DNA from 4 places in the Paenibacillus woosongensis genome. Region 4 is predicted to be linked to each of the others. Evidence: riboswitches for the same ligand, from Rfam matches in the RefSeq annotation. Region 4 holds a riboswitch; each other region holds the start of a gene.
What was found. A riboswitch is a leader RNA that binds a small molecule or an ion and turns the genes downstream of it on or off. The one in region 4 is predicted to bind cobalamin.

Region 1: it holds a riboswitch for cobalamin, as region 4 does, so the genes downstream of both, QNH46_RS07305 (ABC transporter substrate-binding protein) here and metE (5-methyltetrahydropteroyltriglutamate--homocysteine S-methyltransferase) in region 4, are expected to answer to the same signal.
Region 2: it holds a riboswitch for cobalamin, as region 4 does, so the genes downstream of both, QNH46_RS23225 (S-layer homology domain-containing protein) here and metE (5-methyltetrahydropteroyltriglutamate--homocysteine S-methyltransferase) in region 4, are expected to answer to the same signal.
Region 3: it holds a riboswitch for cobalamin, as region 4 does, so the genes downstream of both, QNH46_RS03360 (anaerobic ribonucleoside triphosphate reductase) here and metE (5-methyltetrahydropteroyltriglutamate--homocysteine S-methyltransferase) in region 4, are expected to answer to the same signal.

What each region holds. Positions count from the first base shown of each region.
Region 1 covers NZ_CP126084.1:1,664,390-1,672,005, reverse strand. The annotation lists gene QNH46_RS07315 (ABC transporter ATP-binding protein) at 985-1,770, opposite strand; gene QNH46_RS07310 (FecCD family ABC transporter permease) at 1,767-2,813, opposite strand; gene QNH46_RS07305 (ABC transporter substrate-binding protein) at 2,810-3,823, opposite strand; cobalamin riboswitch at 4,024-4,282, opposite strand; gene QNH46_RS07300 (THUMP domain-containing class I SAM-dependent methyltransferase) at 4,356-5,312, opposite strand; gene QNH46_RS07295 (LLM class flavin-dependent oxidoreductase) at 5,395-6,357, opposite strand; gene QNH46_RS07290 (histidine phosphatase family protein) at 6,469-7,080, opposite strand; gene cbiB (adenosylcobinamide-phosphate synthase CbiB) at 7,125-7,616, opposite strand, start outside.
Region 2 covers NZ_CP126084.1:5,048,834-5,056,449, reverse strand. The annotation lists gene rlmN (dual-specificity RNA methyltransferase RlmN) at 1-381, shown strand, start outside; gene QNH46_RS23245 (hypothetical protein) at 456-686, shown strand; gene QNH46_RS23240 (glycosyl hydrolase family 8) at 895-1,998, shown strand; gene QNH46_RS23235 (diguanylate cyclase domain-containing protein) at 2,177-3,052, shown strand; gene QNH46_RS23230 (glycosyltransferase family 2 protein) at 3,241-4,536, shown strand; cobalamin riboswitch at 4,690-4,887, shown strand; gene QNH46_RS23225 (S-layer homology domain-containing protein) at 5,062-7,616, shown strand, end outside.
Region 3 covers NZ_CP126084.1:771,491-779,106, forward strand. The annotation lists gene QNH46_RS03350 (ribonucleoside-diphosphate reductase subunit alpha) at 1-275, opposite strand, end outside; gene nrdG (anaerobic ribonucleoside-triphosphate reductase activating protein) at 530-1,048, opposite strand; gene QNH46_RS03360 (anaerobic ribonucleoside triphosphate reductase) at 1,045-3,021, opposite strand; cobalamin riboswitch at 3,214-3,449, opposite strand; gene QNH46_RS03365 (hypothetical protein) at 3,813-4,184, shown strand; gene QNH46_RS03370 (MTH1187 family thiamine-binding protein) at 4,399-4,701, shown strand; tRNA gene QNH46_RS03375 (tRNA-Thr) at 4,778-4,850, shown strand; gene QNH46_RS03380 (delta-aminolevulinic acid dehydratase) at 4,973-5,530, opposite strand; gene QNH46_RS24520 (hypothetical protein) at 5,619-5,684, shown strand; gene QNH46_RS03385 (LysR family transcriptional regulator) at 5,985-6,890, opposite strand; partial or broken gene QNH46_RS03390 (hypothetical protein) at 6,912-7,217, shown strand; gene QNH46_RS03395 (metal-dependent hydrolase) at 7,434-7,616, shown strand, end outside.
Region 4 covers NZ_CP126084.1:2,496,427-2,504,042, reverse strand. The annotation lists gene QNH46_RS11435 (response regulator) at 1-154, opposite strand, end outside; gene QNH46_RS11430 (sensor histidine kinase) at 182-1,279, opposite strand; gene QNH46_RS11425 (response regulator transcription factor) at 1,269-1,964, opposite strand; gene QNH46_RS11420 (MgtC/SapB family protein) at 2,097-2,810, opposite strand; gene metE (5-methyltetrahydropteroyltriglutamate--homocysteine S-methyltransferase) at 2,952-5,258, opposite strand; cobalamin riboswitch at 5,391-5,587, opposite strand; gene QNH46_RS11410 (replication termination protein) at 5,684-6,043, opposite strand; gene QNH46_RS11405 (response regulator) at 6,239-6,880, opposite strand; gene hrpB (ATP-dependent helicase HrpB) at 7,191-7,616, opposite strand, start outside.

The DNA of each region.
Region 1 (7,616 bases), 830 kb from region 4:
TCCGTTAGCTGCCCGTAAACCGAGATTTTCGTGAAATAGCGGAACCTGTGTCCGTTACGCTGTATGGGAGTTTCAACACTACTATTCAGGGCACCAGTAAGCCTAAGTTGCTGCAAACTCGCTGGTTGCTGGCTCGCTTACGGACACAGAAGGCGCTACTTGATCTGTTTGCGTAGTTTCCAGTGACCTAACGGACATAGGAGACCTTATTGGCACCAACTCTGTGCAAAAAGCCATGCTTAGAGCACATTAGCGGAACCACGGTCCGTTAGCTGCCCGTAAACCGAGATTTTCGTGAAATAGCGGAACCTGTGTCCGTTACGCTGTATGGGAGTTTCAACACTACTATTCAGGGCACCAGTAAGCCTAAGTTGCTGCAAACTCGCTGGTTGCTGGCTCGCTTACGGACACAGAAGGCGCTACTTGATCTGTTTGCGTAGTTTTCAGCGACCTAACGGACTTAGGAGACCTTATTGGCACCAACTCTGTGCAAAAAGCCATGCTTAGAGCACATTAGCGGAACCACGGTCCGTTAGCTGCCCGTAATCCGAGATTTCCGTGAAATAGCGGAACCTGTGTCCGTTACGCTGTATGGGAGTTCCAACACTACTATTCAGGGCACCAGTAAGCCTAAGTTGCTGCAAACTCGCTGGTTGCTGGCTCGCTTACGGGCACAGAAGGCGCTACTTGATCTGTTTGCGTTGTTTCCAGTGATTTATCGACACAGGAGACAGGCACAGATACAGATACAGATACAGATACTGGTACACATACTCACGCCTCATGCCTCATGCCTCATGCCTCATGCCTCATACCTCATACCTCATACCTCATACCTCATACCTCATGCCTCACGCCTCATACCTCATGCCTCATGCCTCATGCCTCATACCTCATACCTCATACCTCATACCTCACGCCTCATGCCTCATGCCTCATGCCTCATACCTCATGCCTAGCTTCTCACGCCTCGCTTCTCCCGACTCACGTCCCCTGTTCACTACGCAGTAGCAGTTGGGGCACGCCGCGATCCGGATGCATGACCGAATAAGCATCCACTTCAAACAGCGACTTCACTATTTCCGGGGTAATAATTTCGTTTGGCGTTCCCGTTGCAACGATTTTGCCATCCCGCAAAGCAAGCAGCTTGTCGCAATACAAGGCCGCCAAATTCAAATCATGCATCACGGCAACGACCGTTAAATGTTCGGCCCGCTGCCAGCTCGAGACCAGTTCCATGAACTGCATCTGGTAGCGGATGTCGAGGTAGGTCGTCGGTTCATCCAGCAGCACAAGCTCCGGCTGCTGCGCCATCACTTTGCCGAGGGCAACCCGCTGTCTTTGCCCGCCGCTAAGCACATGCAGCGGCTTGTTCTCCAGCCCTTGCAAATCCAGACGGCTTACAATTTCATTGAGCAAAACCTCGGCACCGTTTCCTTCTTCCTTTCCGCGCCAATTTTGAAAAGGGAACCTCCCCATTTCCAGCACCTGGCGCACCGGAAAAGCCATCGGCGGCAAGCCGTCCTGCTGAAGCACGGCGAGCCTCCTAGACAGCGCCTTGCGCCCATAGGCTGCGAGCGGCCTGCCGTCCAGCATTACCTCCCCGGCCTCAGGACTCTCTACACCTGACAGCACGTTCAGCAGCGTCGTCTTTCCGCTGCCGTTCGGCCCGATAATTCCCCAGAAATCGCCCCGCTGCACCTGCCAGTCAATCCCCTTGAGCACCGTCTGGCGTCCATAGGATTTCTCTACCCCTTGTACTTCGATCATTGCAGCTCCTCCATTCGCCGCTTCTTATTGCGGTACAGCAGATAAGCAAAGAACGGAGCGCCGACGAAGGCCGTGACCACGCCCAAAGGGATCTCCGTTGGGGCCAATACCGTCCGGGCGGCCAAATCGCTCCACATCATGAATATCCCCCCGCCAAGCGCGGAGAGTGGAATAATCAACCGATAATCCGGTCCCGTTATCAGCCGTATCATATGGGGAATAACCAAGCCGACAAAACCGATGACCCCAGACACGGATACAGCCGCCGCACTCATTAACGTTGCCACAAGCAAAACCAAGACCTTCGTGCGATCAACATTCAGCCCGGAATGGGATGCCTGACGCTCACCAAGCGCAAGCAGATTTAAGCTGCGGGCCTGGCTCCACAGGAACAGCAGCCCAATGACCAAATACGGGAAAAGGATGATCGTATACGACCATCCGCGCAAACTGAGACTTCCCATCGTCCAGTATAGTATTTCGTTCACCGTCTTTTTCGACATGGCCGTCAAAAAAGAAACGATCGCACCGAGAAAAGACTGCATGACCACGCCCGACAAGATAAGGCTTTCGATCGGAATTTTCCCGTTTTCCCTGGCCAGCCACATGACGACAAGCAGTGTGCTTGCCCCTGTTATAAACGCAATGACCGGCAGCGTAAACACGCCGATTAAAGAGAACTGCCAACCAAAGAAAATCAGCGTAGCCGCACCGACCGCCGCGCCCGAGGAAACGCCTAAGGTAAACGGGTCTGCCAGCGGATTGCGCAGCACGCCCTGAAATGCGGCCCCCGCCACCGCCAAAGAAGCGCCGACCAGCATGCCGAGCAGTACGCGCGGCAGCCGTACCTGCATAACGATCTGCTCTGCCGAGACGTCCCAGTCCGGCGTAATCATGCTGCCGATCCATGGCAGGCGGTGAAGCAAAATGCCGATAATCTCGCCGGTCGGCAGAAAAACGGAACCAACGCCGATGCAGACCAGCAGCGTAACAGCCAGAAGTACCAAACCCGCCGTTCCGTATCCCGCCAATTTATTCATCATTGCTGGATCAATTCCGGATAAATGGCCCGTGCCATTTCAATCAATCCCTGGGTCACGCGCGGGCCAGGACGGCTGAGCAGGTTATCATCCAGGCCGATGACACGGTCTTCTTTTACGGCCGTAATTTGATCCCAGCCACCACGTGCTTTAATCATATCTCCAATCGTCTTGTTGTTCTCGTCGACGACATTTTTGGCAAACAGAATAACGTCCGGGTTGGCTTTAATGATGTTCTCTTCATTGATTTCGTTCCAGCCTTCCAGATCGGAAGCTACGTTCTCTCCCCCGGCCAGCGTAATCAGTTCGTCCATGTACACGCCTTTCCCAACGGTCCAGCCTGGCGAAAACTCGATGTAGACTTTCATTTTCTGTTCCGGAGTCAAGGACTTAACGGCATCCAAGACCATATCGCGTTCTTTCTCCATTTGGGCGACAACTTCCTCGGCTTCCTTCTGCCGGTCGGTAATTTCCCCTACGGCTCTAATATTCGCCAGCGTTTCGTCCAGATTGGTCGGATTCGATTGATAAACCTTGATTCCGAGATCGGTAAGGCTTGTTACGGTTGCCGGGGCGATCAGATTGCCGGCCAGCACCAGATCCGGCTTGGCGGCGATGACCGCCTCAACGTTGACCTGGAACCCGCCCATCCGCGGCTTGTCCTTCACCGCTTCGGGATAATCGTCGACATCGGACACACCTACGATTTGCTCATCCAGCCCAAGCGCGAATAATCCTTCCGTCTCCGATGGAGCCAGCGAAACGATTCTTTGCGGCGCAGCTTCGAAAGTGAATTCCGCGCCAGTAACATCCTTCACGGTCAACGGATAGGCTGTGCGCTGCGCATCAGACGCAGAATCCCCCTGCACCCCCTGTCCGGTTTGAGCGTTCTGTTCCTGCTGAGCTGGAGCATTTCCAGTGTTCGTGCCTGCCGCATCCTTGCCGCAGCCAGCCATCACGACGAGCATGATTGCTAGAAGCCAAATCCCCCAGAACTTTCTAAATTTGTTCATGAATTCTCTCTCTCCTTAGAAGGCGTATAGTTTGTACATGAAAAGCCCGTTCTCAATGGAAATACAGCAAAAAGACAGGAAAAAGCCCCATCCGTGCAGGATCGGGCTACGTCTACAAACAAGTCCATGTACGGTACAAGCCACCCAGCTTGTCCGCAGCATAGCTCTTTTAGCAGAACGTATCCTTTCCTCGAAGGACCGTCTCTTGATTCCCATAGGCAGGTCTCCTGACTCCAGGTTGCCGATTCGGCTCGCCTTCCCATCTTCGCGTGTCCCTTTCCAGCAACTACCTTCAAAGTAAGGCAGAGTGCGGGTTTAACGAATGACAGTGGCATATCATGAGCTTCATCCCTGTTTACAGTGGCGGGACCGTGCCGGAATTGCACCGGCTTCCCTATTAACCCGTGGCGGAAGCTTGCGGACAAGCGCCGCCTTGGGACCTACGGTTTTTCCATTTGGCACTAGGCATTCATACATCTTCGTCTGTATTGGATTATAGGGGAAAACCGCACAGATGACAATCATTCATCCCTTACCGATTAGCTCCGCAAACCCAAATATGTCTGACAAAAGAACTTTTGCTGACCGTTCCGTAATCGTGAATGCGAAAACCGGCGTCAACGATCTCCTTCTCCAGCTGCTCCGTGGAAACGATGACTGTCCTTTGGCTAAACCGTCTTATGCTGCGCAGCATTTCGCCGCGCTCCCCGGGTGACAGTACGGAGCATAAATTGTACGGCATGTCCACGATAGCCGCATCGTAAAGCTCGCCTACTTCATTCAGATCGCCCAGGCTGACCCGATCATCGCTGTATCCGAAATGGCGCAAATTGATTCTCGCTCCCCGGACCGCCAACGGGTTAATATCCCGGCCCACGATATCGATCTCCATCGATAACGCCTCGATCAGCACATTTCCCATCCCGCAGCATGGGTCGATGGCCTTGACAGCGTACGGCTCGGGCACCGCGATGTTCACCAAAGCCCTGGCGACAGCCGTGCTCAGTCCTGTGGAATAATTGCGCGGCTTGCTCTTATGGCGCAGCCAAACGGACTCTGCCGCATGGCATATTCCAAGCAGCCAGCCCCCATCAACGAACATTAGGCCGAACGTCACCTCGGGATTGCGCATATCCGCTCTACCGCGAATCCGACCGCCGATCTGCCGCTCGAGCTCGCGCTGCTCCTCATAGCTAAATGCAAGCATGCCGCCCAGCTTTATGCATACGACTTTAAATGTTTTGCCCTGAAGATCAAGCTCGGCCGCTTGCATGGCCACGCTGTCCGGATCATCTCCAGTAAGCAGGATATCTATCCGGTATGAAATAAATGGACTGCGGCTCGGATCCATCCGTTTGTCCGTTGCGATGTACCCTTCCGTATTCGGCGAATGTCCAAACAAAGCCGCGAGCTCCATTTCGCATAGCCGCCGCTCATTCTCATGGCTGGCGTAAGTGTAAATGTAACCGCAGCTGTTTTCTTTATACATATAAATCTCGCTCCCAACCATGAACTCACTTCTGCCCGTCTGCACGGATCAAGTTTCCTTTACAGCGATATACGGGTCACTATTACGCACCATCAAACGCCGCCACCCCCCGTAAAGCCTCGGCCAGCAGTCTGTAGCATTCCAGCCTTGCCGCATAGTCAGGAATAGGGCAAACGATCAGAAATTCGTCATTGGCGTATTCGCACTGCATATCTTTAAGCTGCTTATGCACGCTATGCGGCGTACCGCTTATGCTTCGGAACGAACCCCACCCCGTTTGTCTTGCCGTCTCATCGAGCACCTGTACCCAATGCGCAGCTTCACTCTCCGTCCCTGCGCAAATTACGCTAACGGCCAGTAGCGTCTTTGGCGCGCTTTGCAGCGCAGAGGGCGTAAAATCTGCCCGATAGGCGGCCAATATGTCTACGCCGTCACGCTCGCTCATAAACTGTCCAAAAACATAACCCGTTCCAAATTTGGCCGCGTATTCCGCGCTTTTCTTGTTCGTTCCGAGCATCCAGACCGCTGGTCCGATTTGCGGCTGCGGCCGTGCGGTTACGGCATGCCCCTCATACTCGTAAGCGTCCTGGAGCAGCTCCAGCAGCGAAGCGATCGTCTTCGGCAGCTCAGCAACCCGTGCTAAAAAATTGCCGCTAAGAGCCATAACAGTGTGCGCTTCTCCACCTGGAGCCCGTCCCAGTCCCAAATCTATCCTGCCCGGATATAATGCAGCCAGCAGCCGGAACCACTCTGCTACTTTCAGCGGACTGTAGTGGGGCAGCAGAACGGCCCCCGAACCGAGGCGAATCCGCTCTGTCTTTGCTCCGACATGGGCCAGCAGCACCTCAGGCGAAGTACAGGCCAGCCCGGGCATATCGTGATGCTCAGCCGTCCAATACCGGGTGTAGCCCCATTTTTCGGCATGCTGTGCCAAAGACACAGCTTGTCTTAACGCCTCTTCATCCGAATACCCGGGCAACCGGGGAACCAGATCTAGCACACTAACCGCCAGTTGCACGGATGTTCCCGTTCTTGTTTCTGGCATGCCCATCACTTCCTTTGTCGGTATTGATGCATAATAATCAGCTTTGATTTATTTTCTCCTGCACAAGCAACGCCTTATGCTGTTGGGACGTATCGTAATACTCCTGATCCGCTAATCCGCTGCAGCTCTCTCTCCGATTCCAAGCCGAAGTACGCCTCCAGCTTCGACAGCCGTATCCCAAAATCCCGTTCCAGGACGCTGCAATGAGGCTGCGAGCGAGACGACGCCCCCATGTGTGACAGCAAGAATCCGCTGCCCCATGTTATGATCTGGGCATGGGTTACGTTGCGCCAGGTTGACCCACTCCTCATAGATACTTCTTACCCGCTGGTGAAAATCGTCCCACGTTTCCCCGCCGGGTGGAGTTACCGATACCGGATCATCAATCCAGGCGCGATAAACCAGGTTATCCTTGAGCATTTCATACGTCTGCCCTTCCCATTGCCCAAAGTTCATCTCCCGCAGGCGCGAGTCGTATACAGCCTTCCCGGCAAGATCTGGCCTGACCCTCTCCAGGGTCTGGCGGCAGCGCAGCAGATCGCTGCAATATACCGAAGAGAAAGAAACGCCCCCAAGCTCCTTCTTCAGACCCTCCAGTCCAGACGCTTCATCATCCAATAGAGCAACATTCGAATGCCCCTGATAGCGCCGCTCCCTATTCCAGCTAGTACGGCCATGGCGGACCAGCCAGAGCTCAGCTGCGTAACTCTTTTGCTTCTTCAATCATCCCGCCTCCCAATAACCGCTTTTACCATATTGATCGGGAACTAAAATCCGCCCGCTAACGCCAGCCACGCTACTGTTCCCAGCAGCACGAATATATCTGAAACTACAAACAGCATTTGGCCCGTTTTTGGAATGTCCTCCGCCTCCAGCTCACGGGTCTTGTCCCCCATATACGCGCGAAAAGACACCACGCCATGATAGGAATTCTCCCCGCCCAAGCGAACGCCAAGCGCTCCGGCGACGGCTGATTCGGGGTACCCGCTGTTCGGGCTTGGATGGGACGAAGCATCGCGCCGCACGATGGCTGCAGCCCCTTTGGCATTGAAGCGCAGCAGCCAGGCAGCGGCAATTAACAACAGGGCCGTAAGGCGCGCGGGAATATAATTCGCGATATCGTCAAGCCGGGCCGACGCCCAGCCGAGATCGATGTATTTCTCATTTTTGTAGCCGACCATCGAATCGAGGGTGTTGACGGCGCGGTAAGCCATCGCCAGCGGAGCCCCGCCCAGCAGCGCGAAGAAGAGCGGCGAGAC
Region 2 (7,616 bases), 2.6 Mb from region 4:
ATCATGAAGATCAACAAGGCCATTCCGATCGAAAGGCTGATGGAGGCTATAGATTACTATTTGGCAAAATCGAACCGGAAGGTGACCTTGGAATACATTTTGCTAAGAGACGTAAACGACGGAACAGAGCATGCGCAGGAGCTCGCCGAGCTGATTGGCGACCGGCGAAACGGGGTTACAGTCAACCTCATTCCATATAACCCGGTCGATGAACACGGCCAATACCAGAGAAGCCGCAAGGAGTCGATCCTGGCCTTTTACGATGTGATGAAGAAGCAGGGAATCAACTGCAGCGTCCGCCTGGAGCACGGCACGGATATCGATGCCGCCTGCGGTCAACTGCGGAGCAAGCAAATTAAGAAGGACAGAAGAATATCTTAAGTAGACCTAAGCCGTTACCGTCCCTCATTCTCCTCATAAACTAATATGTGATCTAAAAAAGGAGGATGAGGGTTGTGGTTGAAGCCTATTATACTTGTTTGCACTGCAAAGATAAGAGGGTTCGCATTCTAACCATAGATGGACAGCAGTATACAGGGACGATAACGAATGTAGACTACCAAAATGTTTATTTGCGTCCCGATGGTAGGGGCGTCGTTAGAACCTCGGCCTTTCGCCCGGGATTTTTCGGCAATGAGATTCTGACGTTAAGCCTGTTCACGCTGCTCGCAATTGCACTAATTTAAATTTAACCCGCAAGACTCTCCTTTCCTAAAAGGAGAGTTTTTTGCCTTCTTTTACATATATGGAACCCTTCCGGGTTATAAATGAAATACTTACAGCGCGTTAAGAAAATATAGGATAAAATAATAATGGAAGTCCAAAGTTTGGGCCTTAGGTATCATGAAAATGGAACAAGAGGGGTTTAGACCCAAGTAGGAGAAGGTGAAAGTAATGACCGTATGGCACTATAGCTGGACAAAGCTGCTGATGGTATTCATGGTAGTTATTTTAGGATTATCCGCAGCTGTCACCGTGTATTCCAAGGGGGAGGCCGTGAAGAGTGTGGGCTCGTCCACAGAGGAATTTATTACGAAGCATATGACAAATGCAAATGGAACTTTAGCCACTTATTTGCAGCCGGGAGCCTCCACTGATCCGGATATCGTGGCTGGGCGCGAGGCGCTTTCCGAGTCATTGGGATTTTGGATGCAGTATGCCGTAAAGAAGCGGGATCAAGCGTTGTTTGAACGCAGCTATGAGGTGCTGAACAGCCGATTTTTGACGTCGGAGAAGTATATTGTCTGGAAGATAGAGTCGGATGGCCGGGTGAAGGTAAATACGAATGCGCTTGGTGACGATTTCCGTATTATCGGCAGTCTGCTAGAGGCATCACAGCTTTGGAAAAAAGACGAATATTTAGCTGCGGCAAGAGAAATATCGGACACACTGCAGATGCATGTGCAGAACAACGGCTATTTCGTCGATTTCCACGACTTTGCGAGGGATGAATCCCCTACAACGCTGAGCCTGGTTTATGTGAATATAGCGGTGCTTAAGCTGATGAAGGATCACCAGCTTATCGATTCGGGCACTTACGAGCAATACGTTCGCTTACTCTCCGAAATGCCGGATGACGGCGTGTTCTTTCCGGTCACCTACGATGTTCAGGAGCAGAAATATGCATACGGCGACGATGTTAATCTCATCGATCAATTAATGATAGGCATTCACCGTGCAGAGCTGGGCAAGAAGCCGACCCCCCTTATCTCATTCCTGAAGAAGGAGCTCAGCCAGCAGAAAAGCATTAAAGGACGCTATAACCGGGCAACCCGCACGGCGGAGGTCTCTTACGAATCGCCATCGGTGTATGGTCTTGCCATACTGCTAGCCTTGGAATGCGGGGATAAGGAATGGGCCAAGCAGTTGAGCAAACAAATGATATCCCTTAAAAATAAGGACACATCCTTTTCTGGCGGGTATGTTTTTAACAAGAACACCCATTTTTTTGATAATATTCTTCCTTTACTTGCCGAGACAGCTTTGCAAAATCCTTAATTTAGGGTAATTGTTCAGAAAGTGTATAGTTTGAATCTGTAGAATATAGTATTAAAAGATCGAAATATACGGCACTTCCCGTATGAGGCTTTATATGGGAATGCCTATTTTTTTACATCCATGGATTGTAAGCCAGAACTCTCCTTGGGCTGATGACGACATAGAAGGAAGGTTGATTATGAGGCGCAACATACCGGCATATCGCATGGCATCGGGCTATATCCTGCTTATTTTACTGGCGATCGTACAGCAGTTTTTCGTCTTTCTCAACGTTTATCTTGAGCAGAGCTATACCGGGGCGGAATTTGCGTTCAGCATCGCGGCCTTGGCGGCACTGCTGATCGGGCTGATACTTCCATTAGGGGTGTCCGTCGTCGGAGTATTCGTGTTCCTGGTCGGGTATTTTGTATGGTTGTCGACTTTTGCGCGTCTGGATGTTTTGGCTTTTTTGTGGATTTTGCTTGTACCGGCCAATGTTGGTATTGCCGCTGTAATCAAATCGGCGCTAATTCGTAGCAAGATCGTCATCCAGCGGCTGGCAGAACTGGAGCAGCGTACACCGCAGGTTGATCTCGATACGGCACTCGGCAACAAAGAGGCGCTGGCCGAAATTGTCGTCAAGCAGTCTAATTTGGCCAACAGGTACTCAGAACGCTACAGCTTCTGCATGGCGATGTTCAAAATCGATTTTCTACCGCTGGTGCAGGAATTGCTAGGTTCGCAGCGTTATGCCCTGCTTCTGCAGGAGCTATCGAGCATTATTCAGACTCAGATCCGTTATGAGGATTATAAATTTTCCCTGGAGCAGGGCAGGTTTATCATTCTGTGCCCGATGACCAACCATGACTTCCTGCAGGCGTTGGCGGATCGGATCAAGCTGGCCCTGATGGATATTCATTTCCTGGATAGAAATGGGCGCCCCCTTAAGCTCGTCATTCGCGCGGGAACGATCGTATTCCAGAAGGAGCAGTTCAGCAAGTATAAGGATATCGACGCAATTATCGCTGCACTGGAGAGATATTCCGAAACGGATTTGATAGGGGAGTACATTTAATTGCTAGAGGGATTGCCCTGGATTCGGGAGGGAGGTGCCGGATTTGCTTATGGCGTCGTACGTCGACTGGTTCATTCCATTATGTATTGGAGTCAGCTTCATATTTGCGGTGACTGTTGTCATTTTAACGGTTGCTACCCTTGTATTTCGGAACAGAGTAAATAAAAAATATGATCGGGGGAAATTCAGTGGCTGATGTATTGTTGATACTGTGCATGGTTAGCATCTGGATTGCCGTATTTCAATCGATCATCATCATGACCGGAGCCATTCGCTTTGTATGGCGGCAGAGTATAACGCCGTTGACAATGCCTGCCGATATGGAAGGCTTCCCCACGGTGACCGTGATCGTTCCAGCCCACAACGAAGAGCTTGTCATCACGGCTACGGCGAGGCATGTTCTCCATCTGAACTATCCCGAGCACAAAATTCAGTTTATCGTCGTGGCGGATAACTGCACGGATAATACAGCAGGGCGGCTAAAGGCGCTTAAGGCTCAGCCCATGTACCAGCATCGGGACTTCTTCATCATGGAGCGTAAAGGAACGGGCGGCAAATCAGGCGCCTTGAACGATGCATTGGAGCATGCCACCGGGGAGTGGATTTGCATTTTTGACGCGGACGCTGCGCCGGAGAAAAATTCGCTGCTCTTTCTCGTGCAGAAGGCGATGGAGGAGCCGGAATTGTACGGGGCGGTGTTTGGACGCAACAAGGCCCGGAACCGGGGGCAGAACTTCTTATCCAGGTGCATTAATTTGGAGCTGGTGACGATGCAGCGGGTGCTCCATACCGGCATGTGGGAGCTGTTCAAGCTGGGGACGATACCGGGCACGAACTTTATTATCAAAACGTCGCTGATCAAAGAAATCGGCGGTTGGGACGAGCAGGCGCTGACCGAGGATACGGCCATTTCGTTTGAAATTCTCTCCAGGGGCCAGCTTATTGCGCTGGCCCCGCAGGCCGAGGCTTACCAGCAGGAGCCGGAGCAGCTATCCGTATATATGAAGCAGCGCGAACGATGGGCCAAAGGGAACTACCAGGTCGTACTGGACAATTTTCACCACTTGTTCAAGCCTTCGAGCTGGCGCATCAAGCTGCATGTCCTTTATTATATGGCCAGCTATTTCTGGTTTCTGGTCACGATCGTGATTTCCGACCTGATCATTGTCGTCAACATCGCTTACTGGCTCATCGCTTTATTTAAACCGGAGGTGCTGTCTCCCTTTCAGTTTGAAGGCGATGTGTACATTTATCTGATCTTCGCCTGGGCGCTGATGTATTACTTGTACGTACTGCAGATCAACCTTGCCCTGGCTTCCGATATCGGGCAGAGCAACGTCCGGAACTTCGTACTGTCCTGTATTACGTATTTTACTTACGCACAGCTATTCCTTGTCATTTCACTCCGTGCCTCTTATAACATGATCATGGACAAAATCATGCATCGGGAAAGCAAGTGGTATAAGACGCAGCGGTTTGATTAGGCCGGGGAAGGCTAACGGGTTATTTGAAGAAAGCGGCCGGGCCAGAACAATTCTAGCGATGATTGGCCCAATTACCGTTATCGCGATAGCAATGCAGAAAAACCTTTGTCTAAACCCGTGAAATCTGATACAATAACCCGGAATCAAATCAATTTTATATTCTACTTATACGGTGCTGCCCATAATGTATTATGACGCAGCTTAATAGGGAAGTTCGATGAAAATTCGACGCGGTCCCGCCACTGTAACGCGGAGCTGACTATCATAAAACCACTGTTGATCATCAACGGGAAGGGGATAGTTGAAGCGATGATGCGAAGCCAGGAGACCTGCCGTGTAAGGGCTCTGTAATTTCTCACGAGGATGAGATGGAGATGTTTATTCGTGCTGCTGCCGTCGTGTTTAGTCATTGGAGCGGCCGAGTGTGTATAGTGCTACACGGACAAATCTTCGGAAACATCTTTCTCTATGGGAAAGGTGTTTTTTTTGTTGTCCACAAAAAAGGATGGTAAAGGAGAGCGGACGTTGAACAGTTGGAAGAATTGGATGAAGAGAAGCTTGCCTCTATGGATGAGCTTCATGCTGCTGTTGTCTCTAGTGAATCCTCAGCTCGCCAAGGCGGCGGGAGGAACCAGCAACACGCAGCTGAGCAGTATGATTGCGAGCACTGTGGATTACTATGCCAAGCAGTATAGTGATGCCGGCTCGACGAAACGAATCGAGTCCTGGTGGGAGCTGGTAGCTTTATGGGGCGCAGGAGAAGATTTGCAGGATGGAAGCTGGAGATTGCCTTCCTGGGAGACGACGGCGCCTAATTTAGCGGCCAATAACGGGGGAACCGAGCATATCAGATACATATTCGGGCTGCTGGCTATGGGGAAAGATCCGGCGCATGCTTGGGAGACCGATCGAAATTTATGGGCTGAGCTTGCAGCACAGCAGAATCCTGCTACAGGGGCGATCGGCGGCGTTAACAAGCATATTTGGGCTATGCTTGCTATGGATGCCGGGGTCAAACTCGGCGCGGACGTAGGCACATGGGATGCGGCGGCGGCGAAGAAAGCTTTGGACTATTTGCTATCTTGCCAATATGCGGATGGCGGATTCGGTTTAACACCGACTGGGTCGTCCGGCGATACGGACATGACCGGTATGGCGTTGCTGGCGCTTGGCAAATACCAGGGGCAGAGCGCGGTGGACAGCGCTATTCAGCGCGCAAAGGAGCTGTTGAAGCAGCGGCAGCTCGATCATGGCGGGTTTAACTCACCCGGGACATGGGGATCCGGAGACAATTCGAATAGTCTGTCGACTACAGTGTCCGGACTGGTGGCTGTAGGCGACGATGCATTATCCTCCGAGTGGATCAAGAACGGCCATTCGGTATTGGATGCCTATGCGCTGTTCCAGTTGGCTGACGGCTCCTTCAAATGGAAAGCTGCCGACACGAGAATGAACAGCATGTCTACGGAGCAGGCGCTTATTGCACTGCTCGACATCCAGCATGGGCAGTCGACCTGGTATCGTATCGCTGAAACGACGCCGGTTCAGCCGGGTATATCAGCACAGCTGCAAGTGACCGGAATGGACGGCGAGCTGTATGCGCCTCAGACTGTCACGGTAGCCTCGAACGGCGGAGAAATTACAGCGCTTGATGTGATGAAGCAGGGTCTTGATACCGCTGTGCCGCCGATCAGTTACAGCATTACGGGCAGCGGCAGCAATGCTTACGTCACGGCGATTGGCGGACAGGCCGCCGGAACTTTGGGCGGCTGGGACGGCTGGATGTACAACGTCAATGGTGTTGCTCCTTTAGTCGGAGCGGGCGATTATGTTATTCAGCCCGGCGATCAGGTACATTTCTATTACAGCCGCTGGGCGAGCATAACGCCAGCAGCATCTGAAATCAGTCATGGAGCCTTGAACCCGGCGATTGAAATCAAGCTGGTAGGAGATACATTTACGCCGGCTGCAGAGCAGGCAAATCACTGGCTTATTGACACTGGTACGACAGGGCTGCAGGTTGCGGGCGTAACCCTGCTCAATAACCAGCTGGCTAACATTGCCCTTACAGGCCAAGCAGCCGAAGGCACAATATCCGTGCAGGCATTGGCAGATGCCTTGGCCGGGCAAAGCGACAGCGAGGCAGTGAACGTAGTTGTTCCGGCTTCCTCCGGGCCGGTTCACGAACGGATCATTTCAATTCCAGATGGTGAGACTCATTTTGAGAACGGGTCATATGGAGATCCGTTGACAGAAGACAGGGTCATCCTAGAGTTTACTAAAGCGCAATTGCCGCAGGTCACTTCAGTTACAGACAGTACGTATTTTGATATTGCACCAAATACTGAGGTCATTACATCAGGCTGGAATCGCCAGATTCAACTGCCGAGCAAGCTGAGCTCCACGGATAACTCGTTGATTAATAAGGTAAACGCCGTATTGTCTTTAACGAACGAGGAACTTACTCAGATTGCGATTCGCGTGAAGATCGGCGGCAGTGATCGGATTGATTTCAGCCGTCATGTAACGTTGAAGCTGATTGGGCAGGGCAGCAGGCATGCCGGCTGGATCGGCAGCGATGGAAGCTTCCATCCGATTCCGAAATACAACGACTCCTCGCAAGGAACGGAAGATGTATATGCCTATGCAGACGATCGTGGGGATTTAGTCATCAAGACAACGCATTTCACGGAGTTCATCGCTTACGACCTGAAGACCAAGGATACTCCTGGACAAGGAGGTAGTCCGGGCAACGGCGGTACCACTCCTGGCAATGGCGGAGCTCCCGGCAATGGGGAAGGCACGCCTGGCAATGGCGGCAATCCGGGTACAGGAGGCGGCATAGTAACTCCTCCAGCTGTGCGTACAATTACTTTGTCTGTAGAGAAACACACGATTGGCGAAGGTGACATTATTGCGCCTGTCACGGTTACGCTCCAGGATGGAGATACCGCATTTACAGTCCTAAAGAGAGCGCTGCAAGGGCGCGGTATTTCTATGAATTACATCGGTTCAGATGCTACCCTTTATGTTCAAGCAATAAACGGTTTAGGCGAGTTTGACAAAGGGCCTGTGAGCGG
Region 3 (7,616 bases), 1.7 Mb from region 4:
GCTTTTTTGTATAAGGTCGTGAGCAGGGCGCGGGCTGCGGCAAACTTCCAGTCCGGTTCGTCCTTGGTAACGAGCTCTAGGGCGGACATCGTAAAGGCGCTGCTGATTTCCTCGCCGGTAACGACATCATGTCTCAGCTTAGCGGTAACGCCACGCAGCAGGCGCTCCTTGCTCAGTGTATATAATCCATCCAGAATACGATCGGCGTAAATGCCGAGACGGTCATTGTCGAACGCAAGCTGGCGGTTGTTGGGTTTCGTTACGAGTGAAGGCATATGAAAATTCCTCGCTTTCTTGAAATGGGTTATTCTATCTTCCAATTCATTGTCGAATCTTGGATGTTCAAATCTTTAATTCTTAAATTGCAAGTATTCGTCAAAAAAAAGTGGCGCTGCATATGCGGTCTCCAAAGATCTGCAGCTATACTCAAGCGATCCCTAGAAGAGCTTTGAACAACCACAATATGACTGGGCGCCGGTGACGTCAATAAAGTGAACACAAATCATAATTATACTAGAAAGGCAGTCAGCTAGAAAGAGAAAGTTGGACGCCATTCGACAATGCCGTGCTGGGCCAGGCTTGCAGGAATGTCAATCAGCCTCTGATTGGAGCTGCCGCGATAGAGCAGGGAGGGGTCCCGTAGCTCATCAACGTAGCGTCCGTCTACTAACACTTGGCAGCGGCTTAGAAGTCCGTATTCCGGGGACTTTGCGTCTCTGGTTAATTCCTCGAACGTATAACCGCTGTAAATCCAGGCGGATATAGCGCCTGCCGCCTCGCGCAGACGATCGAGAAATGCGCTGACCTCTGCTGCCGAGAAAAAGGGGTCTCCGCCAAGAATCGACACTCCGCTAAGCAGCGGGTTGCCGGCGATGTCCCGAATGATTTCCTGTTCCCGTTCGGGAGTAAACGGCTCGCCGTAATGGAAATTCCAGGTGGCCGGACTGAAGCAGCCTTTGCAATGATGGCGACAGCCGCTTATAAAGAGCGCTGCCCGCAATCCCTCGCCTTCATTTATAGATTCCGGGTAATAGCCGCAAATATTCATGTCGAATGCTTGAGGCGATCACGAACCTCGGCCTGTTTGGCAGCGTTGAAGCGGGTCTGGAAATCCCCGGTCAAATATCCGGTTACGCGGCGCAGCCGGCGGATATGGACGTCCTGCTCGCTAGCGTTGCAGGATGGGCAGGATGCGCCAATGATTCCTTCGTAGCCGCAGCCCGAGCAGCGGTCGATCGGATGGTTGATGCTGAAATAGCTTACCTGCTGCGACAGCGCGTACTGAATGATGCGCAGGAATGCGGCCGGATTGCTGCGGGCGTTGCCGTTCAGCTCAATGTAGGAGATGGCTCCCGCATTGCACAGTCCGTGGAACGGTGCTTCCAGCTCGATTTTTTTAGCTGCGCTGATGTGGTAGTATACCGGTATGTGAAAAGAGTTCGTGTAATATTCCCGGTCAACGACGCCAGGAATTTCCCCGTAGTCAGCGCGGTCCCGTTTGGTGAATTTCCCCGACAGCCCTTCCGCCGGAGTGGCGAACAGGGTAATGTTCAGGTTGTGTCTTTCGCTCTGACGGTCGCAATAGTCGCGCATGAAGGCGATCAAATTATAGGCCTTCCTATATACATCGGTATCTTCGCCGTGATGTTTACCATACATGGCTTTCATGCATTCTGCGAGCCCGATGAAGCCGATCGACAGGCTGCCGTGCTTGAGCAGCTCTCCCACCGTATCCTCGGGGTTCAGATGCTCGCCGCCCTCCCATACACCTTCGCGCATCATGAAGTCGGAAGCCTTGGCTTTCTGGGACGATTGAATCCGGAAGCGGTGCAGCAGTCCGTCCAGCGCGATATCCATATAATGCTCCAGTTCCCGGTAGAAGCCTTGCTCATCTGCGGTCTGCCGCAGTCCTAACGCTATGCCATGCTCCAGGCCCAACTTGACCAGGTTCAGGGTGTTGAAGGACAAATTTCCTTTGCCGGACAGATGGTTGCGGCCGAAGCGGTCGCTCAGCACCCGCGTGCGGCAGCCCATCGTGGCAAATTCGGTATCCGGGTTCGCCGGATCGTAATACATCAGATTGAGCGGGGCGTCCAGATTGGCGAAATTCGGATACAGCCGTTTGGCCGAGCATTCCGCTGCTTTCAGGAACAGTTCGTAATTGGGTTCGCCCGGCTGCTGGTTCACGCCCTGCTTGCATTTAAAAATCTGAATCGGAAAAATCGGCGTTTCGCCGCTGCCAAGTCCGCGCATCGTTGCGGCAAGCAGTGAACTGATGACGAGCTGCCCTTCTATCGACGTGCATGTGCCGTAGTTGATGCTCGTAAAAGGAATTTGTCCACCCGCCCGGCTCGACATCGTATTGAGATTATGAATGAGGCTCTCGGCGGCCTGCAGTGTTTCGCTTTCGGTCTCTTTAACCGCATATTTGAAGGCCCTTGGATACTGCACCTGCAGATCAGAGCGAGCCATTGTGATCAAGCCGTAGTCCGCTGCGCTGTCTCCTTCTTCGAAGTAGTCCAATCCTTTGCGGAAATATTTGACGAAGGATTTGGTTACGTAAGGCGCCAGGTCGTGGTCCAGCTTATTGGCGGATACGCCGCCGTATTGCGCATTTTGCTGGGACTGAAAAATGATCGCCACAAGCGCCATCGCCGTCATGATCGAATTCGGCGGCCTTACGCTGCCGTTGCCGGTGTTGAACCCTTCGCGCAGCAGCTTGTCGAACGGAATGAAGATGCAGTTCGTCGTTCCGATCGCGTATTGATCCAGATCGTGCACATAGACGATATTGTCTTGAATGGCCTGAACGAGCGGCTTTGGCATGACAAAATGGTTCGCATACCATTTCGCGTACTCGCTGCCGAATTTGCTCATTTTGCCAGAGAAGCTTTCGCCGTTCAAGTTGGCGTTCTCCCGCAGCACCTCAAGATTGCTGCTTGCAACGATCTCTTCTCCTAATGTAATCACTTCATCCAGCATGTCTTGGCGGCTTGTATAAACCGGGTTCATCATCGCCATAACAAAGTTTCCCTCCCGAAAAACTACACATTACAACCATATAAAAAGGCATTTCCGATCATGCAAGGTTGGAAATGCCCGAATGCGTGTTTGAAGAAATGCCTGGATCATCCTATGAAATGCAGGATGAATGCGTATGTAAGCTGCAAGCGGACACCTACCTGTTCCTCGCAGGTTCATCTGGTATTTGGTGTCAAATTACAGAAGCGGGCAGGTCTCCTGGCTTCCGGACTTCTTCACTGACGCCTTCCCGCAGTTGGTTAATATCTGCAGTGGCATTCTATCAGTGAAGCGCTGCAAGGAGCCTTGGTAAGCTCTTGCATGCACCCGGTCACAGTGGCGGGACCGCAGCGGAATTGCACCGCACTTCCCTTTTAAGCCCCAGCCGAGAAATAGAGGGCTGGATCACCCGATTCCACTATATTTGGTTGTCTGCAACTTACATTACCCCAATATGTAGTGTTTGTAAACAGTCATCTTCACTAGCTGAAGGATGAAAAATCATGAAAAAACAGGTGAAAGCAACCCTGATGCGGCGAGTGGGAGATGAAGAGAAATTGTGAACATTTATCGCGGCAGTTCATGATCGTATTTTTTGCGCAGCTGGTTCAGCTGCTCTAATTTGCGCAGCTGGTTCAGCTGCTCTAATTTGCGCAGCTGCTGCTCCTGGTTTCTCATCCCGGCGGCAACGATCAGGATTGTACGTCGTACTGCTTCATGTTCTTGCAGCTCAAATCTCCATATAAATGAATTATGTGGATAGTTTATTATCAAATACGAAGGAGAATCCGATGAGAATAGATTTGCATACCCATGTCAAGCTTGCCAAGAAAACAGTCTTCAGCCACGCTTATTTCAAGGAAATGATGGCCGAGGCGGGAAAGAACGGGCTGGATGCCGTCGCCATGACGGAGCATTTCAACACCTGGCGGTATGAGGATATTTATGAAGTGCTGGACCGGCATTATCCCTATGAGCAAGGCTACTACTTGGCCGAGGGGATGAAGGTGTTTCCCGGCATCGGGGCGTATCAGATTGAAATTTTGCCATGCCTGCATGCGAAGGTGAAGTCAGCGAATGTGATCAAGGCGCTGTTGGAGAAGGAGCTGGCTGTCTCCGAAGAGAACAGTGGGGATTTGCGGGAGCTCGGGGAAATGGCGTAAGCGGGCGAAGATCACTTTAAAGGCAAGGTGCAGGGCCTCTTCCAGGTGCGGGAGAGGCCTGTACTTCATTCCTCCATGCAGATCATGATACGGTACTGGGTATAAGGGCGTGCCGAGTTTATTTGAAATGAAGGGGTGGAAATTGTTACAATAAGAGGCAGTATGAATGTTATTCAAAAAGTATGGAACTTCATTATAAGAAGGAGAGAGCAGTATGACGATTGCAGAGGTAACGGTGATCCCTATCGGGACGGGGTCGACCAGCTTAAGCCCGTACGTAGCCGAGCTGCAGCGGGTATTGGAGAAGCAGGAGGGCATCCAATATACGCTCACCTCGATGAGCACAATTATCGAAGGGCCGCTGGATAGCGTATTCGCTGCGATTCGCGCGATTCATGAGTCGCCGTTCCAATCCGGTGCCCAGCGGGTGTCCACTTCGATCAAAATCGATGACCGGCGCGACAAAGAGAGCTCCTCTGAGCAGAAGCTGCGTTCGGTGCAGGCGAAGCTGCAATAAATTCCTGATTTTGAGGACTTGCAAAATTTTCAGATCGAGTTATAATATTTTTTGTTTCCACTTAATTAGTGAATGTGCTGGTGTAGCTCAGTTGGTAGAGCAACGCATTCGTAATGCGTAGGTCGGGGGTTCGAGTCCCTTCACCAGCATCTTGCTAAAGTCAGGCGCAGCGCGGCTTCCGAGGTTTTCGGGGCCGCGCTTTTTTTGTGGAAAAACCTATTCTTCTAACCATTGTTCTACCCTTTAGTTGAGGAAAATAAAATGACGAGCTTTATTTTGACATATACAATTTGTACATAGAAGTTTCTTTATCAATTGATCTAGCTAATTTAAAAGCTTCCTCCTGGCTTTTATGATTATTTATAATTTCATACATAAACCTTATTACGAACATTAAATTAGCATTTCCATCTATGTAATCATCAGGACCTATATAAGAATGACAACCACATTCCAGAAAAGCGTTGGCTAACTGTTCTATGCCTAATGTACAACCAGAACCTATAACTTTTATGTCTTTTAAATTCGTATATTTTTTAACCTCCTGATCCCCAAAGAACTCTCCTCTTGGCTCATTACTATCATAAACATCCTCACCAAGTTCAGGCATACAAAATCTACCTTCATCTCCATGAAAATTTAAAATTAAGTAGTCCACTTTATGATCAAGTCCTTCACCTGATAGAACATCAATAAGATCATTGGGCCTACCTATCCAATGAATATTAATCCTTGCTCCAAAATACTCAAGTGCTGATCTTATAGCATACGATTCCATTTCACAATTTGGTCCCACAACTAAACTTATATACATTTCGGGTCTACTCAACTTACATTTACTCCTTATTATTCTAATATCTATCGACTTATATTCTAGCACATGAATTTACAATTAAAGGAGTGACGCTTTGACGATGATGATCAGCTTTGGAGGGCTTATTATTGCTGTTGACGCTGGTTGTGGCTATCGTTGTAGCAATTAATCAAAACACAAAGAAATAGACCGCCTTAGGGATTAGGATTGCGGTCTATTTCGATTGCATGAAATCCTACAGCCGACCGCTCTTTAAAGCGGTAAGTGTACGGGGAGCCGTGTTGCTGCACGGCTCCTTAACTATTTTTATCATAGCAGAAGCATAATTATACCTCAACCTGGGAGTTCCATTTTATGGGGTTGGAAGCGAAGTGAGGAGGCACGGCATTCCTAACATCATGGAACGCTCATCCAGCAAGCCCTCGCTTAATGTGTAAGCCGGGGTTGTATTCCCTTCGCTAGCATCGTTCTAAACGTTTTTATCCTCCTCTATAGCGAGAACCTCCCTTGCTGCTTCTATGAAAGATAAGATGATGGGTGAAAGCCACTTATCTTTATGCCATGACATCTGAGTATACACGTGCAGGTCAGGAATTTGCCATGGAAGGGCAACAAGCTCGCCTCGCTCCACTTCAGCTTTCACTACGATTTCTGGAAGAAAGGCAATACCGATTCCCGAAATGGCACATTGTTTAATAGCTTCGGCACTTTGAAACTCTAAATAAGTAATGCTATCAATGCCCTCTTTCTCAAATGACCGGTCAAACATGGTTCGATAGGGGCAACCCTTCTCATTCGTCAGGAATACTTGTCCGTGAAAATCTTCCAGCTGCAGCACAGTACGCTTCGCGAGCGGGTGATCCGGAGCAGCGAAAAGTCGGAAGGATTCTTCCATCAGCGGCTCCACAGCAAGTCCGCTCGAGCGGATGGGTTCGTCCAATATGAAGACGACATCCGCGGTCCCCTCAAAGAGTATCTGCTTGAGCTCTTGATTGGGAACGGAGCGGAAGATCAAACGAACTCCCGGATGGCGCGAACGAAACCGTTGAAAGACAGCTGGAAGCCGATAGACGCAAATAACCTCATTGGCACTTATCGTTAGGGTACCGGTTAGATTTTCATTGTCATGAACGACGCCGCGAGCTTCGTCCAATTTGTCTAAAACCCCTTGGATATGTGTTAAAAAGCGTTTCCCCGCCGTTGTGAGAACGAGCTGCTTGCCCAATCGGTCAAAGAGACGAACCCCAAGCTCATCCTCCAATGCTTTAATTTGCATCGTGATGTTGGAGGGGACGTAACTCAGCACTTCCGCAGCCCGGCTGAAATTTAAAGTGGATGCCACCGTGCGGAACGTAATCAGTTGGCGCAGTTCCATCATGAAGGGAGAGATACTACGATGGATTATGAGATTTTTGACTTAGGCGACGTAACCTTGCAATCCGGAGTGACGTTACCGAGCGCTTTTCTTGCGTATAAGACTTATGGCAGGCTGAATGAACAGAAAGATAATGTCATCGTCTATCCAACTGCGTTTGGCGACACGCATGTTCAGAATGAATGGCTGATTGGAAACGGCATGGCACTGGATCCGCGAGAATATTTCATTATTGTTCCTAATCTGCTTGGCAACGGATTATCTTCGTCTCCTACGAATACGCCGCCCCCATTTGATAGGGCCAGTTTTCCGCAGGTAACGACTTTTTTTACCTTGAATAAGGTGATATGTCTGAGTTAATATAGAAACGTACGTTCTTGTTTGTGCTATCATCCCGCGGTATTTCAACGACAGCAGGATACAGTCAGCAACAGAAGTTCTCAGCCGGAAGGGATGTGATGACAATTGAATAGACAGGGACACTCTGCATTAGCCTTACTTGCGGGATCGGCTACTTCTGTAGCTGCCCTAACGGCTTCCCGAATGAGTACCACTTTGGAGGTTATTGGCTTCGCAGGAGTGATATGCGCAGCTTCGATCGTGGGGGGCCTTGCCCCGGATTTGGATCATAAAACGAGTACGGCGAGCCAGAAGATTCAGCTGTCATCGGGGAAGAGAAAGCTCATGCGGGCATTGTCAGGGATATTTCTATTCATAGGATTCGTG
Region 4 (7,616 bases):
GGAAAATAACGTCTACATCCTGCTGCAATATTTGCTCTTTGCCCACGAACGGATTGGTATATTTCCCCAGAATCACTACTTCATCAAGCTTCATCAGCTGACGCTCCAAATAATCCAAGGCCAGCCTTTCATCATCTACCAAGATTACCTTCATCGTAATTATGCTCCTTCAACAACATTGCTAAGGCTTCGATTTCCTTGATAACTTGACGGTAAATGCGGTCCGGTCTTCGTCGCTGTCCGCAAAGATTTCACCTTGATGAAGATCGACGATATGCTTCGCTATTGCCAGACCGATGCCGGAGCCTCCTGTATTCGTAGCGCGCGATTTCTCGACCCGGTAGAACCGGTCGAACAAATGTGGAAGATCCGCTTCTGGAATCGGCTCGCCGTAGTTGATAACCTCGGTTATGACCTGATCTCCTTCCACGCGGCCGCGAATATCAATATATTTCCCGTCGCTGCCATAACGGATAGCATTGACAATCAAATTCTCGTATACCCTGCGCAGCTTGTCCCCATCGGCAATGACATAGAGCTGCTGCTCCGCGAAACAGAGCCGGCACTCCATATCGCTCTCCTGCAGCTGCCAGCCGAAGTGTGCCGTGATTTGATGAAGCATTTCAACCAGATTGATCCGGCTTTTATATATCTTCATTTCCTTGTTCTGCAATCTTGTAAACTCAAATAAATCCTGAAGCAGCTGCTTGAGGCGTAGAGATTCTTCATAGGCCATGCCGACGTAATAGCGAAGCTCCACCTCGTCCTTGTACCGGTCCTGTTCTATCAATCCCAAATATCCGGTAATTGACGTCAGCGGCGTGCGCAGATCATGGGAAACGTTCGTAATGAGCTCATTTTTCGTTTGCTCCGCCCGTCTCTCCTCCTCCATAGAGGTGCGCAAGCGATCGACCATTCGGTTGATGTCCGTCGCCAGCTGGCCCAATTTCCCGACGTTCTCAATTGGAATTCTGTGCGTGGTTCCCTCCTCGATCCGATGCACCTCTTCGATCAGAAGCGCCAAATACTTCTCCTCATGACGGCGAATGCTGCGCCGGTAGAAATAGAGTGCAAACAGCAGGAGGATGGGGACGCCCGTAATGTAATAGGCATCAGGATATCCGATATTCCGGTTCACCCAGCTAAGCACATAACCGATAGTCACCCACGGGAATAAGGCGTAGAACAGCTTCGCTACCAATACCAAAATAAGCAGGGCAACAATGGAAGTGACTACAGTCCATAACAGCCACGTTAGAAATCTGAGGCTAGCTTTCAATTTTGTAGCCAACCCCCCATACGGTGCGAATCAGCTTTTCGCCGTCCATTTCTTTCTCCAGCTTATCCCGCAGCCGGCTGATATGAACGGTTACCGAGTTGTTGCTCTCAAAGTACTTGTCCTTCCAAATCAGCTCGAATATCTCCTCCGAGCCGAACACCCGGCCGGGGTGACTGGCCAGCAGAAACAGGATATTGAATTCAATTGGCGTCAGCTTGACTGCCCGGCCATCGACCGTCGCCGTATGCGTCTCCTTGTCGATTTGCAGGGAGCCCAGATTGATGATATGATCCTGCGGAGGCTGCGCAGGCTGCATGCTGTAAGAGGAGCGGCGCAGCAGCGATTTGACCCGCGCAATCAGCTCTAGGGGATTAAACGGCTTCACCATATAATCGTCAGCCCCGGTCATAAGGCCTGTTATTTTGTCCATATCCCCGTCCTTGGCGCTGAGCATCAATATCGGCGTGGTTCGCGTCTCCCTGATTTTCATGCACACGGTAATTCCGTCCATGCCTGGCATCATAATATCCAGGATAACCAGATCTATGGGGTCACGCTCCACAATGTCAAGAGCATCCAGTCCATTGTCGGCCTTAAATACGGAGTAGCCTTCATTCAGCAAATATATCTCGATCAGCTTTGCAATCTTCTCATCATCGTCTACGATTAAAATTTGTTTGCTCATCCAATAATCCATCCTTTGGTGATTGTTCGAATAAACCAAGTTAGTTCTATCATACCATGACCGAACCGCCTAATTATGAATAACTTTCTGATTATCTTACAAACGGGCGGATCCATTGGAAAGTTACAAGCACTACAAATTTTCTACTTCAACACTGATGACATGATCGATTTGGCGCACAAAATGGTATATTTCCGTCGTGTATTCCCGCTCCGAGGCCGAGATGACCATATCAATACGCTGACGGCCCTCCTCCAAATCTTTAATTTTTAAACGGCGTATGCGATGACGGTTCCATTTCGCTGCTGGCCCCTTCTCTTCCTTCCGTTCAATGATCCGGATCATATCCGTAACGTTGCCTCGATCCTCCATCACGATTTTGACGGAGACATCGCGTTGATTCAGTTTATAGGGTCCAAGCCATTTGATCATATAAGGAATGAAATTCACCGCCAAAATGAGCAGGACAACCGCCAGCGCCGCTTCAAGATAAAATCCGGCGCCAATTGCGATCCCGATACCCGACGCCGCCCATATCATCGCTGCCGACGTAAGTCCGGAAATGCCTTCATTGCTTCTCCGCAAAATAACCCCGGCGCCAAGAAAACCAATACCGCTGACAATTTGCGCTGCCAGGCGCATCGGGTCCATATTCGGATGATCCGGTCCGGCGAATTTGTGAAACGATTGTATGGAGACGATGGTCACCAGACAGCTCGCGATACAAATGACCATGCTCGTCTTAATGCCCAGCGGCTTCTGCTTCAGCTGGCGGTCGATGCCGATAAACAAACCGAACAGAAGCGCGATAAACAGCTTCATAATAATTTCCCATTCCAGTAACATTCGTAATCTCCTCCTGCGTATAGAGAGAGTATAAGTGTAACTGCTATGTTTAGGCAATCAAAAAGACTACCCCTCAGGTTACTTTTATAACCTATTCAGGGCAGTCTTATGATTTACCATATTTACATAAAAGTCAGCGGATTACTTGGTGCCGACCAGCGATTCCTTGGCGCGGTATTGATTGGCGGCCAGCACCATATTCTTCAATGATTTCACGGTCTCATCCACTCCCCGCGTCTTCAGGCCACAGTCCGGGTTGATCCAGAACAATTCGGGATCCAGCACCTGCAGCGCGCGGTCGATCATGGAGGTCATCTCCTCAACCGACGGAACTCGCGGACTGTGAATGTCATATACGCCTAAACCGATGCCGAGATCGTACGTATGCTCTTCGAAGCTATGAACGAGCTCGCCATGGCTGCGCGAGGTTTCAATAGAGATGACATCCGCATCCAGTGCACGAATGGAATCGATAATGTCGTGGAACTCGCAATAGCACATATGGGTATGGATTTGGGTCGTATCGCGCACAGTCGACGTCGTGACGCGGAACGCCTTGACGGACCAGTCCAGATACCCCGCCCAGTCTTCGCGTTTCAACGGCAGCCCTTCACGCAGCGCAGGCTCGTCGACCTGAATCATCTCGATGCCTGCTCGTTCCAGCGCCTCTACCTCTTTACGCAACGCCAGCGCGATTTGATAAGCGACCTGCTCACGCGATAAATCACTGCGCACGAAGGACCAGTTCAGAATCGTAATCGGCCCGGTCAGCATTCCCTTGACCGGCTTGTTCGTCAGGGATTGCGCGTATTCCGTCTCCTTCACGGTCATTGGCTGGTCGAAATCAACATCCCCGTAGATGACCGGCGGCTTCACGCAGCGCGTCCCGTAGGATTGAACCCAGCCGCCCTTCGTAAAGGCGAATCCCGGCAGCTTCTCGCCGAAGAATTCCACCATATCCGTACGTTCGAATTCGCCATGTACGAGCACATCGATGCCAATTTCCTCCTGGAGGGAAATCCACTGTTGAATATGCTCCTTAATAAAGGATTCGTATTGCTCCTGGCTCCAATCCCCTTTGCGCCATTTCTGACGGGCGGAGCGAACCTCTGCCGTCTGCGGAAAACTGCCGATGGTCGTCGTCGGAAGCAGCGGCAAATGCCATTTCTCTTTCTGTTTTTTGCGGCGAATGGCGAACTCGCTTCCCCTCGCAGCCGGTTCAGAGGCGATTTTCTCTACCGCGGCCGCTACGTTTGCCCGGTTGCGAGCTGGATCCTTGGCCAGATTATCGAGGGCGATGCGATTGCTTTCGAATATCCCCTTCACACTGTCAATGCCTGTACTCACCGCAGCGCTCAATGCGACGACTTCACCCAGCTTCTCTTCGGCAAAGGACAAAGCGTCGCGAAGCACGGCCACCAGCGTCTGCTCCTGCTTAGCCGACACGGGCACATGCAGGAGGCTGCAGGACGGCTGCACGATAACCTCGGAATCCGCAGCCATTTCCAGGATTTCAAGTAACAGCTGCTTCTGGCGGTACAAGTCCGTGCGCCAAATATTGCGTCCATCGACCATGCCCGCTCCAAGCGTCTTGCCCGCCGGGAATCCAAATTTACGCAGGGCAGCCAGGTTGCCGTCCAGCCCATGAATGAAGTCAAGTCCGATGCCGGCAACAGGCAAAGACACGACCTCCTCATAACGGTCCACCGCTTCGAAATACGTTTGCAGCAGAATGGAAATTTGCGGAGCCTTGCGCTGAATTGTTTCGTAAATGGCTCTTACCCGCGTTATATCCTCGGCCGACACAGAGGTCACCAAAGACGGCTCGTCCACTTGAACCCAGGCTACACCTTCTGCGGCGAGCTCTTGAAGTACTTGAACATATAGCGGCAGCAGCAGCTCGACCCAATGATCCCACTCCGTCGCTTCGTTAAACCCTTTCGATAGCTTGAGGAAGGAGTAAAGCCCGATCAGCACAGGTCTTCCATCGATCCCCAGTTTCTCTTTGGCTTCGCGGTAAGCAACCAGCGGACGGTTTACCGTTAGCTGCGGTTTTCTGCCGCCTAGCTCCGGAACAATATAATGATAGTTCGTGTTGAACCATTTCGTCATTTCACTGGCCGGCGCTTCTTTATTTCCCCGGGCGATGGCATAATACGTGTCCAGAGATACCTCGCCGCCGCTATAGGAGAACCGCTCCGGGACAAGGCCGAACATAACGGCCATATCGAGGACATGATCGTAATACGTAAAATCGCCTACAGGGATGATCTCGATCCCCTGATCCCGCTGCTGCCGTAAATTATGAAGCCGTATTTCCGTTAATTGCCCGTGCAGCTGCTGCTCGTCCAGTTTGCCAGTCCAATAGGCTTCAATCGCTTTTTTCCATTCCCGTTGTCCGCCGATTCTCGGATAACCTAAATTTCCGCTTTTTACCGTATGACTCATTCACAATTCCTCCCCAGTGTAAGTTCTTCCAATAACAAAAAGGGTCCCCTATAGCTGGAATGGCTAAAGAGGACCCTCGTCTACTGCGCGATGGCTCAAATCTTTAACACCTCCCTATCTCCCGTAGGTACAGCAGTGCTGACAGAACAGGCAGGTCTCCTGGCTTCAGAATCATAACTGGACAGCTGCCTTCCCAATGACGGATCATCAGTGGCACCCATGCTCCCAGCTCCTCTGTTACAGTGGCGGGACCGCGCCGGCATTGCACCGGACTTCCCTTTTAAGCTTCAATCGACGGTGATTGAAGCACCTGTTCCCACAATATTCGGTTATGAATATACAATTTATGTTACTTCATGTTGTCAAATAATACAATACAAATCGGATTAGTCCTAGAATAAATATGTCCTATTTATGCACAAAACTCAATAATTATCGGCAACAGCCTTGTTCAACATACCGATGCAGCGGTCTAAATCGACCTTAACCTGCTTCTTGTACAGCTCGGCCTTCTCATGTCCGTCATCGGTAAAATCATAGAGTACGATTTCTTGGAAATCCACGCTGGGATCATTCCCTTTCAGATGCTTCGAGCGATACAGTACCCCTTCCTGCACGAGCTCATGAAGGGCCCGGTATATTTCGCTCTGCGGAGGAACATAGCCAAACGGCTTGAACTCTTCCTTCAACTCTTCAAGCATCTGGTAACCGTAGCCCCTTCGCTGCTCTACCATCGAAATCAAATAGAGCTTGATATATGCCCGTTGTGCAATCATAAAGGCCATCGTTCCACCTCCTGCTCTTTCTTCAAAGTATAGAATAGCTGTGAATTTTTCACAATAGCCGTCCAACAGCTCTTTTAATACGATAGATTAGTTGCTAAGTGCCGTAGTAGGAAGCAGGATTGGCAAATAGGAGCAAAATAGCTTTTTGGGTTACTATTGTGAATTTTTCACATGATGAAATTTGATAATTAGGAGCTAGCTTTCGATCCAACCTTGCTCCAAAGCATATCTCGTCAATTGCACGCGGTTTTCCAAATGCAGCTTTTGCAAAATGTTTTTCAAGTGGTTTTTGACCGTCTGATCGGAAATTTGCAGTTCCTTGGCGATTTCCCGGTTGGTCAACCCTTTGGCGACCCAGTTCAAAATCTCGCGTTCCCGGCTCGTAAGCGGGTGATCAGCGCTGTTATTTTTCTTGGACAGCGGAAATTCCTGAAGAATCCGGAAAGCCAGCTCACTGGACAGCGGGGCTTCGTCACTGGCGACCGCCCGCAAATATTGCAGCCAGGTGCCCGGCTCCAGGTTCTTCAGCAAATAGCCCTGCGCTCCCTGCTTCAGCGCTTCAAACAGATGAGCTGCATCGTCGGAGACGGTGATCAGCACAATTTTGACGTAAGGATATTTCAGCTTAATTTCCCTCGTTGTTTCCAAACCGTCTTTGCCCGGCATATGGATATCCATCAATATAAGATCAGGCATCCACAGCTCTGTCTGCAGCAGGGCTTCGTCTCCATTCTCGGCATATCCGATAATTTCAAAGCAGTCATCGTCCGACAATATTTCACCGATGGCCTCGCGGGCATGGGGATGATCGTCAACGACTAACACTCTTACCTTCATGGCCTAGTCTCCTTCATAATAATGTTACTTGTGCTTGCTTCAAGCTGGCTGGCGTACTCCACCGAATATACGCCATAGACCTGAGCCTGGCAAGCTTTGCGGTAAAGCAAATAGCAGGATCCTCATCCATTTCCGAACAGGGCCAAGCCGAGGGGGTCTTGGAAATGAGACAAATTCTGCACATACCATAAACAAACAGGACGCAAAAATGCAAGGTACAAAAATAGAGCCCGAGAGCATCCGCTTCGTCTTGCGGATGGCTGCCCATGGCTCCAAGCTTCCAGTCATCTATTCCGTAAATAAATGAGGTTCATTTCGGGCGCACTCGATTCGTCGCCGTGGCCTGAAGCGGGTCATCCGGCCAATAATGCTTCGGGTAGCGGCCCTTCAAATCCTTCTTCACCTCGAAATAAGCGTTGTCCCAAAAACTCCGCAAATCGGCCGTAACCTGTACGGGACGCCTAGCTGGTGACAGCAGGTGCATGATAACCGGGACCTTTCCGTAGCCGATGCGAGGCGTGTCCATCATGCCGAATAGCTCCTGCAGACGGACTGCGGCATATGGCTCTCCCTGATCATAATGGATCTGAACTCGGGAGCCGCTGGGTACTGACAAATGCGTTGGCGCCTGTGCATTCAATTCCTGCTTCAGCTCCCACCCCAGCTCATTATCAAAAATCGCCGCCAGGGACAGGGACTGCAAGTCCGATCGTTTGCGAAAATGGGCGATGTAAGG